Regions from separate parts of the Azospirillum sp. A1-3 genome, predicted to be linked through region 4. Evidence: riboswitches for the same ligand, from Rfam matches in the RefSeq annotation. Region 4 holds a riboswitch; each other region holds the start of a gene.
The links. Region 4 has a riboswitch for thiamine pyrophosphate ahead of M5E06_RS20225 (ABC transporter substrate-binding protein). Riboswitches for the same ligand answer to the same signal wherever they lie in the genome.
Positions count from the first base shown of each region.

Region 1 (4,669 bases), on a different contig from region 4:
ACGGCCAACCGTCCAGTCGACACCATCGACAATCGCAGCATCGCCGTAATCGAAGCGCACGCCCTCGAAAACCAGGAAGGTGGCCGGATCAATCGGCATAGCGGGCTAACCCCTCTGCCAGCCCTTCCGCCGACCGCTCGATCTCCGTCACCGTCACCAGATCCAGCAGGTTGAACCGGCCGTCGTGGTGCCAGCCGGCCTCCGGCGCGGTCATGTTGCCTAAGGCGCAGAGCCGCGTTACCCCCGCCGCCCCCAGTGGTCCGGCCAGGCGGAACAGTTCCTCCGGCGCCGCCGCGATGCCGGCGGTCTGCAAAATGGCGCGGTGCGGGGCGACGCGGCCCGCCACCTCCGCCAGATCGTCCACCGCCACCACGGCGATCGTCCGGTTCAGCGCGGTCGGCGCCAGCCCATCCGGCGCGTCGGTGCAGGACACGCACCAGCCGCCCGCCGGGTCCGACAGCAGCAGATGACCGGACCCGTCCAGGCCGCGCATCGTCTGCCTGTCGCGCCAGCCGGCGACCTCGCCGGCCTCCGCCATCGACAGGGCCCGGCGCGGTTGTTTGCGAGCCAGCACCGCAAGTTCATGAGCGAGCATGGCGGCGAAATCCTGCGGCGAGAGCCGGCCGCCGCGTTCGACAAACAGCGTGTGCGGCGAATAGCAGCCTTGCTGATCGTAGCGGGCGATGTCGTGGGCGGCCAACCGTGCCGTCTCCCCCGCCCGCCGCGGGTCGAGGGCGGCTCGCGACACCAGCGCGAAGCTGATCTTGTGACCATAGGGCAGGAATCGGGTGCTCACCGGCACCCGGTCGCGGATCGCCGCCAGCGCCGCATTGCCGCCATAGGCGACCACGGTATCGGCCTGGGCCAGCCATGCCCGCTCCGCCGCCGCGTCGCCGCCCTTCCACCACACCACCGCCAGGCAGTCGCCCAGCCTGGGATCGATCTCCGCCAGCAATTGCGCGAACCAGCCCGCGAACAGCGGTTCGGCGCTGGGCAGCTTGCCGACCGTCCCGGACTTGACCAGCAGGCCAGAGATAAGGCTCCATAAAGGCAGTCCCGGCACATTGCCCGCCCAGACATGCAGCAGCAAATCGGGACCGAAGGCGCGGGTGAAGCCGCCCTTGGGTGCCGGCTGGAACTCGTCCAACACCTGCGGGTTCGCGAAGTCCTCCGTCAGGAAGCGGCGCAACTCATGCGCGCGGAAGGTCTTCAGATAGCCGGTCAGCCCCAGTCTCACCATCTCAGCGTCATAGCCGGTGACGATGGGCAGCAGCCGCTCCGCCCTGCGGCGCCAGGGATCCTCGCGATTGAGCAGCCGTTGGATCGCCGCGTCGATCACGGTTACGATGTGCGCCGTCGACAGCGTCTTCAGATAGCCGCGCGCCGTCGCCCGGACCGTCGCGGAGACCCGCTCCACCTGCCAGGCATCCAGCACCGGCACCGCCACGCGCAGCGCCGCAGCGCCCGATCCGAAGGTCAGCACGCGCCGCTCCACCGCCTCCGGCGGCAGACCGGGCAGATGACCGGCCGGTTCCGGACGGGAGAAATCGTCGCCGAAAGCCAAGGCCGCGCTCCCGCTCAACCGCGTGCGGCGGCGAGGAAATCCTCCACCGCCAGCGAGCAGCCCTTGGCTTGCGCGCCGGCGACACGTCCCAGCAGGCGGAAGCCCCCCTCCTCCAGAATGCCGGCGTCTTCGGTCAGGATGGCGGCGACCGAGTTGATGTGGGCCAGATCATGGTGCACCAGCACGCCCATGTTGCCGGGCGGCACGTCCAGGCCGGACAATGCGTCGACGACGCGGCTGCGGATCCAATGCGGGCCGGATTTCAGCGACGGACAGACCGCATTGCCGTCGTCGTAGAACTGGGTGCTCAGCTCCGTCATTCCGTACATGTTGATGCAGCGCTGACGCGGCACGCCGAAGAATTCGGCCAGCTGGCCGTAGAACTCGTCCGGTTGCAGCTCGCGCGACTGGCCCTTGAAGCCGCCGGTGTCGAGGATGCGGCTTCCCTCCGGCAGGCCGAAGCGGCGGCCGTCGCGCGCCATGGCGTCCATCAAATGCACGAAGCCATAGCTGGCGCCCAGCAGGGCGAAGGGCTCCCCCGACCGCTCGGCGGCGTCCAGCCGGTCATAGAGCCCGGCGATGTCGATGCCCGCCTCGCCGATCCAATGGAGGCTGTCCGGCGTGCCGCATTCCGCCCGCGCCAGCTCCAGATAATGGGCGAGCGAGGAGTTCGGCATTGCCGTCTCGGTCGGGAACAGGATGCCCATCGCCATCCGCTCGTCCCCTGCCCCTGCCCCTGGCATGAAGCGGCGGCGGAAGTTGAGCAGCGTGGAACGGTCGTAAACCGTCAGGGTCGTGTGGTGGATCTGGCCGCGGATGCCGCCCTTGGTCGTGCCGCTGGTCATGAAGATACGGGCGGATTCCTCCGCCGGGCGGCAGCTGAGCGTCAGATCCTTGAAGGCGTTGATCGGCACCGCCGGGATGTCGCGCCAGCTCTTTACCCCGCGCGGCACCCGGCCGCGCTGCATGGCGAAGCGGCGATAGGGCTGGTTGTGCTCGAACTGGTGGGCGAAGACCGCCAGCGCCAGGGCGTTGAAGGCCTCGTCGGCCGCCGCCCCGGTTCCGATGTCGGCCTCCATGAAGGCCAGAACCTTGTCGTAGATCGCGCTCACGGCCACCCTCCTCATCCCATTTATCTCCAAACGGCACCGACCGATGGAGCAACAAACGAATCCGGAACGAGCCTGTGGGGTATGGATCTGCGCGTCGGCCGCAAAGGCCTTCTCGTCCCGCATCCCTACGCCGGCATGACCCGGATCAGGTTCTAAGGGTTGCCGCGTCGCCCGGACGCGAAGGACCGGGCCGGCGGGTGTCTCAGCCTCCTGAACGAGGCTCCCCTGGGAACGGAACGGAGCCTAGAAGACCATCGCGCCTTCTGTCAACGCCGGGGATGCCGGCCCTCTCAGCGTCAAGGATTGTCATTTCCCCCTCCTCCTGCTGGCGTGCATACACCGTCGACAGAACGCCGGCTCGGCGAGGGAAGGTGAAACTCAATATATTTGCGGAGCAATAGCCTACCCGCTCCGCACCACCGGCGATGCCGCCGTTCCGTCGGCGGTGCGTCTCCTTACGCTCCTCCGCTAACGCACTCCCCTGCCAGCGCGGGGCTGGATTCCGACCTGCACAGCGAGCTGGCGGGCGTCCTGGCGGTCTGCGAGGGCGCCGCTCGGATGCGCAAGACCCAGATGCACGAACGCCCCGGCTCTTTCGAACCGGGGCGTCAAGTGTCGGTGGTTGCGGGGGCAGGATTTGGCCTTTACCGGACGCGTGCTCGATATTGAAGAACGGATGGAGTTCGAAAAGCATGGTACGAGGAAGCGACGATCCTGGCGGAAGCTATACATCGGCATGGATGTGGCAAACGGCCGGATTGTCGCCGCAGCTCTCACCGACCACGCGGTCCCAACTAACGGTGTGGAAGGCGCGAAAGCGCCTCCCCGCCGGCGGGATGTCGTTTCGATCAGTGACCCACCGGCAGTGCGATGGCGTCGGCCGGTCCCCATTCCACCCGATAACGGCCGCCCGGACGCACATGCTGGTGATCGGCATTGTTGGGAATTTTCGCGACCAGCCCGGCGGCCGGACCGTCCGCCAGATGCACGCGGATGTGGTCGCCCAGATAAATCAGGTCGGAGACATGGCCGAACAGGCTCCGCTCTCCTCCGGCGCCACCAGCCGCCTCTGCCGGCACCAGCCGGACCCGCTCGGGCCGCAGCGACACGGTGACCGAAGCACCCGCCTCGAGACCGGCGGCAACACGGGCCTGCACCACCGAACCGCTTTCCAAACGGATGGTCCCGCGATCGTCCTGCCGGTCGGCCAGCACCCCAGACAGCCGGTTGTTCTCGCCGATGAAGCCGGCGACGAAGACGGTGGCTGGTTCCTCGTACAGTTCCGCCGGCGTCGCCAGCTGTTCGACCCGGCCGCGGTTGAAGACGGCAATGCGGTCGGACATGGTCAACGCCTCCGCCTGGTCGTGGGTGACATAGACCATGGTCACGCCGAGACGTTCATGCAGATGCTTGATCTCGAACTGCATGTGTTCCCGCAAGTTCTTGTCCAACGCCCCCAATGGCTCGTCCATCAGGACCAGATCCGGTTCGAACACCAGCGCCCGCGCCAGCGCCACCCGCTGCTGCTGCCCGCCCGAAAGCTGGGACGGGCGGCGCTGCGCCAACGCACCCATCTGCACCATGTCGAGCGCGCGGGCCACCCGCCGCTCCGTCTCCGCCCGCCCCATCCGCCGCACCTTCAGCGGATAGGCCAGATTCTCGGCGATGGTCATGTGGGGGAACAGCGCGTAGTTCTGGAACACCATGCCGATGTTACGGCGGTGCGGCGGCACATTCTGAATCGGCTTGCCGGCCACACGGATTTCGCCGCACGACGGCGCCTCGAACCCCGCCAGCATCATCAGGCTGGTGGTCTTGCCGGAACCGGACGGCCCCAGCATCGTCAGGAACTCCCCCTTCGGGATCGACAGGTCCAGCCCTTCGATCACCAGAGTGCGCCCGTCATAGCTTTTCTGGACGCCGGCGAACTCCACAAATCCCTGATTTTCCATGATCATACCCTCCGGGGTCAGGCGGCGTGGACGGGCGGGCG
Region 1 is NZ_JAMSLU010000002.1:538,018-542,686, reverse strand. Features, by position in the region: gene M5E06_RS15905 (ABC transporter ATP-binding protein) at 1-99, opposite strand, end outside; gene M5E06_RS15900 (acyl-CoA reductase) at 89-1,564, opposite strand; gene M5E06_RS15895 (LuxE/PaaK family acyltransferase) at 1,579-2,676, opposite strand; TPP riboswitch at 2,781-2,913, opposite strand; gene M5E06_RS15885 (ABC transporter ATP-binding protein) at 3,525-4,628, opposite strand; gene M5E06_RS15880 (amidase) at 4,646-4,669, opposite strand, start outside.
Region 1: another riboswitch for thiamine pyrophosphate. It lies ahead of M5E06_RS15895 (LuxE/PaaK family acyltransferase); the one in region 4 lies ahead of M5E06_RS20225 (ABC transporter substrate-binding protein).

Region 2 (4,669 bases), on a different contig from region 4:
TGGCGGAGCTGTTCGCGCGCGATATCGTGCTGCTGAAGCAGGTCGGCATCAACCCGGTGGTCGTCCACGGCGGTGGGCCGCAGATCGGCCAGATGCTGGAGCGCCTGAAGATCAAGTCCAGCTTCATCGACGGCCTGCGCGTCACCGACAAGGAGACGGTCGAGGTGGTCGAGATGGTGCTGGCCGGCTCCATCAACAAGCAGATCGTCGCCGCCATCAACAGCGCCGGCGGCCGCGCTGTCGGCCTGTCGGGCAAGGACAGCAACCTGATCACCGCCCGCCGGCTGGAGCGCGTGCAGCGCGACCCCGACAGCAACATCGAGCGGGTGCTGGACCTGGGCTTCGTCGGAGAGCCCTACAAGGTGAATCCGGAGATTCTGCAGGCTCTCGCCAAGTCGGACATCATCCCGGTGATCGCGCCGGTCGGCTTCGACGTGAACGGCGACACCTACAACATCAACGCCGACACGGCGGCCGGTGCGGTCGCGGCGGCGGTGAAGGCGGCGCGCTTCTTCCTGCTGACCGACGTCGCCGGTGTGCTCGACAAGGAAAAGAAGCTGATCGAGAAGATGTCGCTGGCGGATGCCCACAAGGCCATCGCCGACGGTACCGCCTCGGGCGGCATGATCCCGAAGATCGAGACCTGCATCGGCGCGGTGGAGCAGGGCGTCGATGCCGCTGTTATCCTGGATGGCCGCGTGCCGCATGCGCTGCTGCTCGAGATCTTCACCGAAGGCGGCGCCGGCACCCTGATCGGCAAGGCCTGACGCCGGAATATGGGGGACTGATGTCCGACCTGCGCAAGGATTTGCTCCGCCAGATGAAGGCCATCCGCGAGAAGATGGACCCGAAGCTGGTGGAGCGCGCCAAGCTGGCGGCGTTGGGCAAGGTTCCCTACGACAGCGACGCGGCGAAGGAGGCGGTCGGCCATTTCCTCGACGCCAAGCGGGATGGCGGCGCCTTCCGGCGCAAGCTGGAACAGGCGCTGAAGGCCGAGGGCGCGGCACTGGACCTTGATGACGGGGAGAGGGCGCCGCCACCCGTTAAGCCGCGACGCGGTGGTCGGCTGACGTAACGCCGCGTGCCGGCGCGCACCATGCAAGGAGCACAGCCTTGCTGCATGTCTTCGTCAATGACGGCGGTCTGCTGCGCTGGGTCAGGGAGGCTGCCGCGGAAGAGGCGGCGCCGTTGCCCGATTCCGCCGTGTGGCTCGACCTCATCAATCCGACGTCCGAAGAGTTGGCACGGGCGGAGGCGCTGATCGGAACGGGCCTGCCCACCCGCGAGCAGATGGCGGAGATCGAGGAGTCGAGCCGTCTGCGCTTGACCGGCGGCGCCTTGACCATGACCGTCACCGCGCTGGTCTGGGCCGATACCGACGAGCCGCGCATCGCCACCGTCAGCTTTGTGTTGGCCGGGCGGCGGCTGGTGACCATCCACGACATCGATCCGCAGGCGCTGCTTGCCTTCCGCCGCCGCGCCACCCATGGCGAGATCTCGGCCGCCCGTGGCGAATTGGTGCTGGCGGCGTTGGTGGATGGGATGATCGACCGCACCTCCGTCGTGTTGCGACGGACCGGGGTGGAGTTGGATGCGCTGAACCGCCGCTATTTCCGTGGGCGCAAGCTGCGGTCCCGTGGCGAGACGCTCGATGATGCCCAGACGCTGAAGCGCATCGGCCATGCCGGCCATCTGATCGGCAAGGCGCGGGTCAGTCTGGCCAGCCTTACCCGTATGACCGACTTCCTGGCGCGCGGCGACGGCTGGAATTCCGGCAAGGCGACGCGGCGCTGGGCCAAGACCGCGCTGCAGGACCTGCGCGGGCTCGACCAGTATGCCCGTTTCCTGGCCGGCAAGGTCGCGCTGGCGCTGGATACGGCGTTGGGACAGATCAATGTCGAGCAGAACGAGATCGTCAAGATCGTGTCGGTGCTGACCGTTCTGCTTTATCCGCCGACCCTGGTCGCCAGCATCGGCGGCATGAACTTCACCGACATGCCCGGCAGCGGCTCGCCCTTCGGCTATGCCAGCGCCCTGGGGCTGATGCTGTTGTCGGCGTTGCTGCCGATGGTCTATGTGCGGTCGAAACGCTGGATGTAGCGCGTTTCCACAATATGGCAGGCGGATCGTCCGCAGCGCTTTCCTTTTGACAGGCGCGTCCGTCGTCGGCAGGATGGGCGCATTCCAGGGGGGTCCCGACAGGGGGCTGAGATACCAACGGCCAGACGGCGCCAAGCGTCGCCGGCAGCGTGGTGACCCTTCGAACCTGATCCGGGTCATACCGGCGAAGGGAGGGACCTCGTGACGGGCCGACCACGCCCCCGTCCGGCCGTATCGGCTCCGCTATGCCGGGGAACGGCCTGCACGAAGATACCGCACCTCCGTCCGCAGTCCCGGGTTTGTCCGCCCAACTCCGACGGAGAAACCCAATGCCCAAGGACTTCAACGAGAACGCCATCCGCATCTCGACCGGCCCGCTGCCGTCGTCGCGGAAAATCCATGTGCCCGGCACGCGCTTTCCCGACCTGCGCGTCGCCCTGCGCGAGATCGCGCTGTCGGGCGGCGAGCCGCCGCTGACCGTCTATGACGCTTCCGGCCCCTACACCGACGAGTCGGTCGCCATCGACGTGCGGGCCGGGCTGGCCAAGCACCGCCGCGACTGGATCCTGGCGCGTGGCGATGTCGAGACCACCGACAGCGGCGTGCTGCGGGCCAAGGGCGGCGGGGCCGTGACCCAGATGGCCTACGCCCGCGCCGGCATCGTCACTGCGGAGATGGAATACATCGCCGTCCGCGAGAACCTCGGCCGCGCCGCCGCGCTGGAGGCCGCGCGCGACGGCGAGGATTTCGGTGCCGAGATCCCCGACTTCATCACCCCGGAATTCGTGCGTGACGAGGTGGCGCGTGGGCGGGCGATCATCCCGTCCAACGTCAACCACCCCGAGTCGGAACCGATGATCATCGGCCGCAATTTCCTGACCAAGATCAACGCCAACATCGGCAATTCCGCCGTGACCTCCTCGATCGAGGAGGAGGTTGAGAAGATGGTCTGGTCGATCCGCTGGGGCGCCGACACCGTGATGGACCTGTCCACCGGTGCCGACATCCACCAGACCCGCGAGTGGATCCTGCGCAACTCCCCGGTTCCCATCGGCACCGTGCCGATCTATCAGGCGCTGGAGAAGGTGAATGGCAAGGCCGAGGATCTGACCTGGGAGCTGTTCCGCGACACGCTGATCGAACAGGCGGAGCAGGGCGTCGATTACTTCACCATCCACGCCGGACTGCGGCTGGCCCATATCCCGCTGACCGCCAAGCGGGTGACCGGCATCGTCTCGCGCGGCGGCTCAATCATTGCCAAATGGTGTCTGGCGCATCACCGCGAGAATTTCCTCTACGACCATTTCGCCGACATTGTCGAAATCTGCCGCGCCTATGACGTGGCGCTGTCGATGGGCGACGGTCTGCGGCCGGGCAGCCAGGCCGACGCCAACGACGCCGCGCAGTTCGCCGAACTGGAGACGCTGGGCGAGCTGACCAAGATCGCCTGGGCGCGCGACGTGCAGGTGATGATCGAGGGGCCGGGCCATGTGCCGATGCACAAGATCAAGCACAATGTCGAGAAGCAGTTGGCGCTGTGCGGCGAGGCCCCCTTCTACACGCTCGGGCCGTTGGTGACCGACATCGCGCCGGGCTATGACCACATCACCAGCGCCATCGGTGCGGCGATGATCGGCTGGTTCGGCACGGCGATGCTCTGCTACGTCACGCCGAAGGAGCATCTGGGCCTGCCGGACCGCGACGACGTGAAGGCCGGCGTCATCGCCTACAAAATCGCCGCCCATGCCGCCGACCTCGCCAAGGGCCACCCGGCGGCGCGGCTGCGCGACGACGCCATGTCGCGCGCCCGCTTCTCCTTCCGCTGGCGCGACCAGTTCGCCCTGTCGCTCGACCCCGACACGGCGATGGCCTACCACGACGAGACCCTGCCGGCGGAGGGGGCCAAGACCGCGCATTTCTGTTCGATGTGCGGGCCGAAATTCTGTTCGATGAAGATCACGCAGGAAATCCGCGACGCCGCGGAGTCCGGCATGGCCGAGATGTCGCAGAAGTTCCGCGAGTCGGGCGGGGAAATCTACCAGCCGGCGGCGGAGTGAGGGTTCGGCGTTGATGCCCCCTCCCTAACCCTCCCCCGCCTTTGGCGGGAGAGGGAACTCCGCCGCTTCGGCGGATCGGCAACACTGGCAAGCGTCCTACCCCCTCTCCTGCGATAGCGGGGGAGGGATGGGGAGGGGGCATCCGTCATAGCTACTCCTCACCCCGCGTACTTGATCCCCAACACCTCCACCTGTTCCATCCCCGCTGGCGTACGGACGTCGACCAGATCACCCACCCGCGCTTTCAGCAGGGCGCGGGCGATGGGGGAGATCCAGCTGACATGGCCGCGGTCGGGGTCGACTTCGTCGGCGCCGACGATGGTGATGGTGTTCTCCGACCCATCCTCGCGGGCATAGGTGACGGTGGCGCCGAAGAAGACCTGTTCGCGGTTCTTCTGGTCCTGCGGATTGACCACCACCGCCGATTCCAGCCGCTTGTTCAGGAAGCGGATGCGGCGGTCGATCTCGCGCAGGCGCTTCTTGCCATAGAGATAATCGCCATTCTCAGACCG
Region 2 is NZ_JAMSLU010000001.1:324,706-329,374, forward strand. Features, by position in the region: gene argB (acetylglutamate kinase) at 1-767, shown strand, start outside; gene M5E06_RS01520 (hypothetical protein) at 788-1,075, shown strand; gene M5E06_RS01525 (CorA family divalent cation transporter) at 1,114-2,100, shown strand; TPP riboswitch at 2,177-2,310, shown strand; gene thiC (phosphomethylpyrimidine synthase ThiC) at 2,430-4,157, shown strand; gene greB (transcription elongation factor GreB) at 4,316-4,669, opposite strand, start outside.
Region 2: another riboswitch for thiamine pyrophosphate. It lies ahead of thiC (phosphomethylpyrimidine synthase ThiC); the one in region 4 lies ahead of M5E06_RS20225 (ABC transporter substrate-binding protein).

Region 3 (4,669 bases), on a different contig from region 4:
CTCGCGGTCTGATTCCGCCCACACCAGATAATTGCGCCCGCGTGCCCATTCGACCGCCAGCGGGTGGGTGGCGTCGATCTCGCCGATCTGCTGATTCACCACGGTCACCAGCCATTCCTTGTCGCCGGGATTGCGCCGGTCGGTCAGGACCAGGATCTGCGGGCGGCGCTTCTGCTGCGCTTCGGTCAGGCGCTGCTGCACCTCCACCTGCTTCTTGCGCAGTTCCACGATGTCCCGCGTCAGCTCCTCGATCTCGGCATGGAGGTTTTCCTCCTCGCGGTGCAGGCGGTGGATGGTGGCGTCCAGCTTGTCCAGCCTGTTGCGCACGCCGCGCACACGCTGGCGCGCCTGCGATACCCGCTGTTCAACGGTCATCAGCACATTGCCGAGCCATGCGCCGATCGCGACGATCGCCAGGACGATGATGAAGTTGATCATCATGTCGCGGCACCGGCCTTGGCGCGAGCGGTGGCGGGCGGCACCGGCACGCCCCCCTTGCCGCCGGTCCTCGCATCGCCGCGCATGAAGGACTTCTGGAACCCCAGCTTGAAGGGGAAGGCGACGTCGCACATCTGCTTCGCCTCGTCGAAGCTGGAGGCCCAGACCTCCGCCACGTTGGAACAGCGCCAGATCGGATTCACGGGCCCGCGTTCGCCGGCGGCCCGTGCGGCGGCAGACGCCTTTTCCTGGGTGACGGTGGCGACGAACTTCATCAGGCCGGCCTGCGGGTCGCCGACTTCGTGCACGAACATCGGCGGCTGCTCGGCCAGTTCGCGGATCTGCTTTTCCGCCTTGCGGATGTCGCTTTCCAGCCGGTTGCGGTCGGAGGACTGGCTATTGCGGCGCTGAACCAGCTGGTTGACGCGGTTCTGAAGCTCCTGCGATTCCGCATGCAGCACATAGACGCGGTTCTCGATCTGCTCCAGACCGCTGCTCTTTTCCATGATGTTCGGCAGGAAATCCTTCAGCATCATGGCGACCGGGACGGCGGCCAGCATGATGATGACGATGGCGATCAGGAACAGGGTCGTGTTCGACATCCGCCCGCCCGTTCTCCTACCAAAGCCCGGCCCAAGGCCGCATCATCCGAAGCGGAAGCTGCACCGGCGCAGTGGAATGAGGATCACCGAACAATCCAGATCCGTCAACGAATCGTCACGGCTTGGTTCGAAATTCGACCCAAATGAAACGATCTGCCACGGTTCAGGACAGCGCCATCTCCGCCACCCGCTTCACCGCGTCCCGCACCGGCCCCGGCCGGCGTTCGTCGCCCAGCGTGGTGAACCAGTGTTCCGGCGGATTGCGGCCCGCGGCGCGGCTCCAGGTCAGGGCGCGCAACACCGCCTCCGCCTCCGCAGTCGGCCTGATCGCCGGATCGATGCCGTTCATCACCGCCCAGATCCCGGCCCAGCAGCGCCCGACTGACCAGGGGTTATAGCCGCCGCCACCCACCACCAGCACCCGCGGCGCCAGCGGCAGCAGGGCCGCCACGGCATCCCACAGCGCGCGGTTGGACAGCTCCAGACGGCTCAGCGGGTCTTCGGCCAAAGCGTCGGCGCCGGTCTGGATCACCATCGCCTGCGGACGGAAGGCGCGGGTCAGCGGCAGGACCGCCGCCTCCATCACATGTTCCATCTCGCTGTCGTTGAAGCCCGGCGGCACCGGCAGGTTGCGGGCCATCCCGCCGGCGCGGTCCTCCGCCTTGCCGGTGTAGGGCCAGCGGCCGTCCTCGTGAATGGAGATTGTCAGAACCCGGTCGTCGTTGGCGAAGGCCTCCTCCACCCCGTCGCCGTGGTGGGCGTCGAGATCGACGTAGAGCACCCGCTCCAGCCCATGGTCGAGCAGTTCCAGGATGCCCAGCACCGGCGCGTTGAAATAGCAGAAGCCGCTGGCCCGGTCGCGGCGCGCATGGTGGGTCCCCGCCGCCGGGGCATAGACCAGACCGGCCGGCCGGTCGCCCAGGATCCGGGCCGCCTGCAATGCCGATCCGCTGCTGTGGGCGGGCCGCCGGTACATCTCGGCGAAGACCGGATTCTCCAGCTTGCCAAGATTATGGCGGGCGGCGGTGGCCTCATCCACCCGCTGTTCCACCTCCGCCCGTTTCAGCGCCGCGATGTAATCGGCGGTGTGGAAGCGCGCCAGCTCCCGTTCGCTCGCCACATGGGTGTCGAGATAGACCTCGTCCGGCAGCCAGCCCATGGCGCGGCTGAGGTCGATGGCGGTCGAGACGCGCGGAATCGCCAGCGGATGTTTCGGCCCATAGGTCGAGCCGCGATAGATCTCGCCGCCGATGAACAGCGGGGTGCGAAAGGGCGTGGTCAGGGCTGGCACTCCATGATGCCCGCCAGAAACTAGGCGTGGCCGCGTTCCGGTCAAGCGCCCGCTTCCAAGGTCGGGATTCCGCTGGCCGGAAGTCCGATCCGGCAATGCTTGCGGTCGCGGATCGTCCGCGCCTATAGTCGCCGCCTTCACTGGGGGGAGCCGATGGGCGGCTGAGAGGTCCTGTTGCGGGACGACCCCTGGAACCTGATCCGGTTCATGCCGGCGTAGGGATCAGTGATGCGGGACCGCACCCACTCCTTTTCCGCCAGAACGACATGCTTGCGATGACGCCGCTTTCGGTGACGATCTCGCGCGCCCGGCTGACCTATGGCGGCACGCTGCTGTTCTCCGACCTGACGTTGGAGCTGCCGGCCGGCCGGACCACCTGCCTGCTGGGACCGAGCGGCGTCGGCAAGACCACCCTGCTGCGCATCCTCGCCGGTCTTGCCGAGCCGGAACCGCCGACGCAAGTCGTTACCGGCGATGGGCAACCGCTGGCCGGCCGCATCGCCTACATGGCGCAGCAGGACCTTCTGCTGCCCTGGCTGACCGTCCTCGACAATGTCCTGCTCGGCGACCGGCTGCGCCACCGCCGGCCCAGCCCGGCGCGGGTGGAGCAGGCCCGCGCATTGCTGGACCGCGTCGGTCTGGCGGGGAGGGAACGCGACCGCCCGGCCGCCCTGTCCGGCGGGCAGCGACAGCGCGTGGCGCTGGCCCGCACGCTGATGGAGGACAAGCCGCTGGTCCTGATGGACGAGCCCTTCTCGGCGCTCGACGCCATCACCCGGCTGCGGCTGCAGGAAACAGCGGCGGAGACATTGGCCGGCCGCACCGTCCTGATGGTCACCCACGACCCGCTGGAGGCGCTGCGCATCGGCGACCGCCTGCATGTGATGACCGGCCGTCCCGCCGTGATGGGGCCGGCGCTGGAGCCGTCCGGCGCGGTGCCGCGCCGTGTCGACGATCCCGGCCTGCTCGCGCATCAGGCCGAGCTGCTGCGGAGGCTGGCGGAATGAAGGCGCTGCTGCGCGCCCTGGTCACCCTGCTGGTGCTGGTCGCCGGCTGGCAGGCGCTGGTCTGGGCCACCGGCCTGCCGCGCTACCTGCTGCCCAGCCCGCTGGCGGTCGCCGACGCCATGCGGCGGCAGGCGCCCCTGTTGCTGACCCACGGCCTGACCACTCTGTCGGAGATCCTGATCGGGCTGGTGGCTGGCGTGGCGCTGGGCGGGGTCAGCGCGTTGCTGCTGGCGCGCTTCCGCACCGCGCGGCGCTGGCTGATGCCGCTGCTGCTGGTCAGTCAGGCGATCCCGGTCTTCGCCCTGGCGCCGCTGTTGGTCCTGTGGCTGGGCTACGGCATGGCCTCCAAGATCGCCATGGCGGTGCTGGTCATCTATTTCCCGGTGACGACCGCGCTGTTCGACGGGCTGCGGCGCACCGATCCCGGCTGGCTCGACCTTGCCCGCACCATGGGAGCCTCCCCCGCCGCCATCCTGTGGAGCATCCGCCTGCCGGCCGCCCTGCCCGCCTTCTGGTCCGGCGTACGTGTCGCCGCCGCGGTGGCGCCGATCGGCGCGGTGATCGGCGAATGGGTGGGGTCGTCCTCCGGCCTCGGTTACCTGATGCTGCACGCCAACGCCCGCATGCAGATCGACCTTCTGTTCGCCGCCGTGCTGGTGCTGGGGCTGTTCGCGGTGACGCTCTACGCCGCCGTCGATGCGCTGGCCCGCCGCGCCCTACCCTGGCAACCCGATACCCAACCTGCCGAAGACGCCAACCCTTAAGCCGCCAACCCTTAAGCCGCCAACCCTCGAAGGGGGAGAGACACCCGATGAAGCACTTGCTCACCGCCGGCCTGATGGCCGCCAGCCTGATGACCTCGCTTCCGGCCCTGGCCCAGGACAAGCTGTCCGTGATGCTGGACTGGTTCGTCAACCCCGACCACGCTCCGCTGGTGGTGGCGCAGGAGAAGGGCTTCTTCAAGGACGCCGGGCTGGACGTGACTCTGACCGCCCCGGCCGACCCCAACGATCCGCCGAAGCTGGTCGCCGCCGGTGGCACCGACATCGCCGTCTCCTACCAGCCGCAGTTGATCCTGCAGGTGGACGAGGGGCTGCCGCTGGTCCGCATCGGCACGCTGGTGTCGACGCCGCTGAACTCCGTCGTCGTGCTGCGCGACGGGCCGGTGAAGTCGCTGAAGGACCTGAAGGGCCGCAAGGTCGGCTACTCGATCGCCGGCTTCGAGGACGCCCTGCTCGGCGCCATGCTGGAGAGGCAGGGGCTGAGCCTGAAGGACGTCGAACTGGTGAACGTCAATTTCTCGCTCTCGCCGTCGCTGCTGTCGGGTCAGG
Region 3 is NZ_JAMSLU010000001.1:1,168,146-1,172,814, forward strand. Features, by position in the region: gene M5E06_RS05530 (hypothetical protein) at 1-441, opposite strand, end outside; gene M5E06_RS05535 (hypothetical protein) at 438-1,040, opposite strand; gene M5E06_RS05540 (acetoin utilization protein AcuC) at 1,204-2,331, opposite strand; TPP riboswitch at 2,465-2,571, shown strand; gene M5E06_RS05545 (ABC transporter ATP-binding protein) at 2,607-3,338, shown strand; gene M5E06_RS05550 (ABC transporter permease) at 3,335-4,102, shown strand; gene M5E06_RS05555 (ABC transporter substrate-binding protein) at 4,150-4,669, shown strand, end outside.
Region 3: another riboswitch for thiamine pyrophosphate. It lies ahead of M5E06_RS05545 (ABC transporter ATP-binding protein); the one in region 4 lies ahead of M5E06_RS20225 (ABC transporter substrate-binding protein).

Region 4 (4,669 bases):
ACAGCACCGACGACACCCCGACCTCGAACAGCGCGATCAGCAAAGCCCCCACCACCGCGCCCGGCACGGAGCCCCAACCGCCCACCGTCACCGCGATGTAAGCCTTCAAAATTAGGTCCCCGCCCGATGTCGGCGTGACGAAATAGCGGTTGGCCAGCAGCAGCCCGGCCGCCCCGGCGCAGGCGGCGCCGATGGCGAAGGTCACCAGGATCATCGCGGTGACCGGCACGCCGCAGGCGCGCGCCATCTCCGGATCCTGCGCCGTCGCGCGCAGCCGGCGGCCGAGTTGCGTACGCGCGAAGATCCATTGCTGCGCCCCGATCAGCAGGGCCGCCACCGCGACGATGGCGAGCGACTGCTCCGGCACCGCCAGCCCGGCGATGTGCAGGGTTTCGTCGCCGAACAGCGGCGGCGCGGCGCGCGGCTCCGGTCCAAAGAGGATGGCGGCACCATTCTGCAGGATGATGCCGACCGCGATGGTGCTGATGAAGACCGAGACCGGCGGCCGGCGCCGCAGCGGCAGATAGGCCGCCAGTGCCAGCAGCAGACCCAGCGCCGCCATCAGCACCAGCACCACCGGCAGCAGGACGATGCCCGGCAACGGGATCAGCGGCGCCAGCGCCACCGCCAGAAGCCCGCCGGCCATCACGAGGTCGCCCTGCGCGAAATTCACCGCCGAGGTGGCGTTCAGCACCAGCACGAAGCCCAGCGCCACCAGGGCATAGGCCGCCCCCAGCGCCACCCCATTGACCAGCAGTTGAAACGCCGCCATCCGCTCACTTCGCCGCGAGCGTCGGGTCGTCGTACCGCTTCACCAGCTTCGGCACGCGGCTGGTCCCATCATAGCAGACGATGACGGCGGAATGGGCCATGTTGCCCTTGCCATCCGACTTGTAGGTCATGGCGAGACCCTTGAACGTCTCCGCCGACAGCGCCTTGCGGATCGCGTCCGGCGTGCGGGCGCCGGCCTTCACCGCCTCCAGCACCATCGTCATCCCATCATATTGGCCGAGCGCGAAGGCGTCCGGGTCCTTGCCGAAAGCGGTCCGGTAAGCGTCGGTGAAGGCCTTGACCTCCGGCGTGTCGCCGGAAATGGGCGAGGCCGCGGTCTCGGCACAGACGCCCTTCAGCTCCGCCGGTTCCAGTAGGGCCGCGGTGCTCGGCTGATGCATGGCGGAGCCGGCGACGATCGGCAGGGTCACCCCACTGGACGCCGCCTGCCGCAGCAGCAGCGCGGTCGGGCCGGAATGCAGGTGCAGCACCAGCACGTCCGGCTTGGCGGCCAGCGCCTTGGTCAGCACCGGCAGCAGGTCCTTGGCCGCCGGGTCCACCCCTTCCTCGAACACCGGGGTCACGCCCAGCGCCTTGAAGGCGGCGTCGAGATGGGTCTTGCCGCTCTGCCCATAGGCGGTGGTCTGATAGATGATCGCCGGCTGCCGCTTGCCCAATTCCTCCACCACATAGCGGGCGTGGGCGGACTTGGTCACGGCGTCGCCGGGGAAGAAGCGGAAGACCCAGGGGTTGCCCTGCTCGGTGATCGAGGCGGTGCCCGACACGGTGACCAGCGGCAGTTTCAGCTCCTGCGCCAGCGGCAGCATCGCCAGCATCTGGGTGCCGAGCATGCTGGCGGCGACCGCTCCGACGGTTCCGCTGCCGGCCGCCCGCTCCAGCGCCGTCACCGCCGCCTCGGGCGAGGTGCCGGTGTCGACGACCTCCGACGCGATGGCGACGCCGGCCGGCGTCTGCTTCAGCGCCAGGACGGCACCGTTGCGCTGGCTGGTGCCCTCCAGCGACAGGAAGCCGGTCAGCGGAACCAGCACCGGAAAGGACAGCGTATCGTCGGCCCGCGCCGCCGGAGACAGGCAGGACGTGGCCGCCAGCAGGCCGATCAGAAGGGGAAGCGCGCGCCGCATGACCGAAAACTCCTCAACTCGCGCCGGCAACCGGAGCGACGCGGAGGGGACGGGGCGTTTGCGGCTGATCCGTCGGGTTCCGGTCGGCTCCCTTCGCCGGCATGACCCGGATCAGGTTCGATGGGTGTTGTCTCAGCCCCCGCATCCGCCGATCCGGCGAAAGGCAGAGGCACCCCAGCCGTGAACAGGCGGCGAGAGTGTCGCCGCCGGCCCCGTCCTGTCAAGAACCCAGCCGGCGACGCGCCACCAGGGTTTCACGATGCAGGATGTAGAGCCCGCTGCCGATGATGACCATGGCGCCGGCGATCACCGGCACGGTCGGCAGGTCGCCGAACACCAGCCAGCCGAACAGGCTGGCCCAGACCATGCCGGTATATTCGAAGGGCGCCACCACCGCCGGCGGCGCGCGGCGGAAGGCCTGGGTCAGCAGCACCTGCGCGCCGGCGCCGATCGCGCCGACCAGCGCCATCAGCCCCAGTGCGAAGGCGGTCGGCGCCGTCCACACCGGCACCGTCAGCGCGCCGCTGACCACCGTCGTCGTCAGCAGCAGATAGAGCACGATGGACGCGCTGGTCTCCGTCCGCGACAGGCCGCGTACGGCCACCGCCGCCAATGCATAGAACAGCGCGGCGCAAAGCCCGACCAGCACCGGCACCAGCGGCGCCCCGGCCGAGGGCTGCGCCATCACCACCACGCCGCCGAATCCGACCACCACCGCCGCCCAGCGCCGCCAGCCCACGGGTTCCCCCAACAGCGGCGCGGACAGCGCGGTGATGAACAGCGGCCCGGCGAAGCTCAGCACATAGACGTCGGCCAGCGGCAGTTCGCGGAACGCATAGAAGAAGCATCCCATCGAGATCAGCCCGGCGAAGGCCCGCCAGACATGCCCCCAGGGCCGCCGCGTCCGCATCGCCGCGATTCCGCCGCCGCGCCACAGCGTGTAACCGCCCACCAGCAGGAAGGCGACCAGCGACCGCACGAACATCAGCTGCGGCACCGGGTAATCGGCGGTCAGGAACTTGATGAGCGTGTCCATCGCCGCGAACAGCAGGATCGCACCCAGGAAGCAGCCGACGGCATAGGGAACCGAATCGGCCTCGACTGGCAGCAGGTCGGCGGTCTCGGCGTCGGTCATCGGATTGGTTCGGAACGGCAATGGCGGAGGTTGCCCACATTATGGGCAAACGCTTCTGCGTCCCAATGCCGCAACCGCAGGTCTGATAGGCGTGGATTTGGTTAAGCGTCGGCTGAGGACGGGGCACTGCCAAGTTTTTTTGTAATCCTTCTAACCCACGGCACCTACAGCGATTCCGGCGCGATGAAATGCTTGGTCGGCAGAGCATTGGCGGTTAAGAATCCGCGGCAAGGGGCAATCCAGGAGACGCCGGTGCTGCTGAGCGGATCGGGGAAAGGCCAGCCGGGCGCAGTGCCGGGCTGGGTCGGGTATGCGCTGCTGCCGGTTCTCAACCTCGTCGCGGCCTTCGTGCTGTCGGGGCTGGTGATCCTGGTGATCGGCGAGAATCCGGTCTACGTGCTGTCGCTGCTGCTGTCGGAGGCTCTGGGCTACCCGGAGGCCATCGGCTACACCCTTTATTACACCACCGACTACATCTTCACCGGGCTGGCGGTCGCCATCGCCTTCCATTGCGGGCTGTTCAACATCGGCGGCGAGGGGCAGGCCTATCTCGGCGGCCTCGGCGCCGGGCTGGTGGCGCTGGCGCTGACCGGCTGGCCCTGGCCGGTGGTGGCCCTGCTGGCGGTGCTGGCCTCGGCCCTGTTCGGCGCCGCCTGGGCCTTCATCCCGGCCTGGCTGCAGGCCAAACGCGGCAGCCACATCGTCATCACGACGATCATGTTCAACTTCATCGCCGCGTCGATCATGACCTGGCTGCTGGTGGACGTGCTGATCCGCCCCGGCAGCCAGTCACCGGAAACCCGCGAGTTCGATCCCGGTGTCTGGCTGCCGTCGATGGACCGCGCGCTGGGCTGGTTCGGCCTCACCATCCCGGCCTCGCCGCTGAACCTGTCCTTCCTGTGGGCGCTGGCCTGCTGCCTGCTGTTCCACATCTTCCTGCGCCGCACCCGCTGGGGCTACGAGCTGCGCACGGTGGGCCGGAACGAGCGGGCGGCGGTCTATGCCGGCATCTCGCCGTCGCGGAACATCATCATCGCCATGCTGATCTCCGGTGCGCTGGCCGGCTTCGTCGGGGTCAACGAGATCCTGGGCGTACAGCACCGGGTGATCCTGAACTTCACCGGCGGCGTCGGCTTCGTCGGCATCGCCGTGGCGCTGATGGGGCGCAACCACCCGGTCGGGATCATTCTGGCGGCATTGCTGTTCGGGGTTCTGGCGCAGGGCGGCGGCCAGCTGTCCTTCGACTATCCCACGATCAACCGCGAGTTGGTGATGGTCATCCAGGGTTTGGTCATCCTGTTCGCCGGCGCGATGGAGAACCTGTTCAAGCCACAGGTGGAGGCGCTGTTCCGCCGCCGCAGCACCACCACCGCCGCCGCCGCCGCAGATATCGCCACTGGGGGAAGGGGCTGAGCGATGGAGGACGCGCTTCTTCTGGCGCTGCAGCTGCTGAGCGCCACCATCCGGGTGGCGACGCCGCTGGTGCTGGCCGCCTTCGCCGGCATGTATTGCGAGCGGTCGGGCGTGGTCGACATCGGGCTGGAAGGCAAGATGCTGGCCGGCGCCTTCTTCTCCGCCGCCGTCGCGTCGACGACGCTGAACCCCTGGCTGGGGCTGCTGG
Region 4 is NZ_JAMSLU010000003.1:537,712-542,380, forward strand. Features, by position in the region: gene M5E06_RS20220 (branched-chain amino acid ABC transporter permease) at 1-772, opposite strand, end outside; gene M5E06_RS20225 (ABC transporter substrate-binding protein) at 777-1,913, opposite strand; TPP riboswitch at 1,985-2,100, opposite strand; gene M5E06_RS20230 (DMT family transporter) at 2,134-3,048, opposite strand; gene M5E06_RS20235 (ABC transporter permease) at 3,301-4,461, shown strand; gene M5E06_RS20240 (ABC transporter permease) at 4,465-4,669, shown strand, end outside.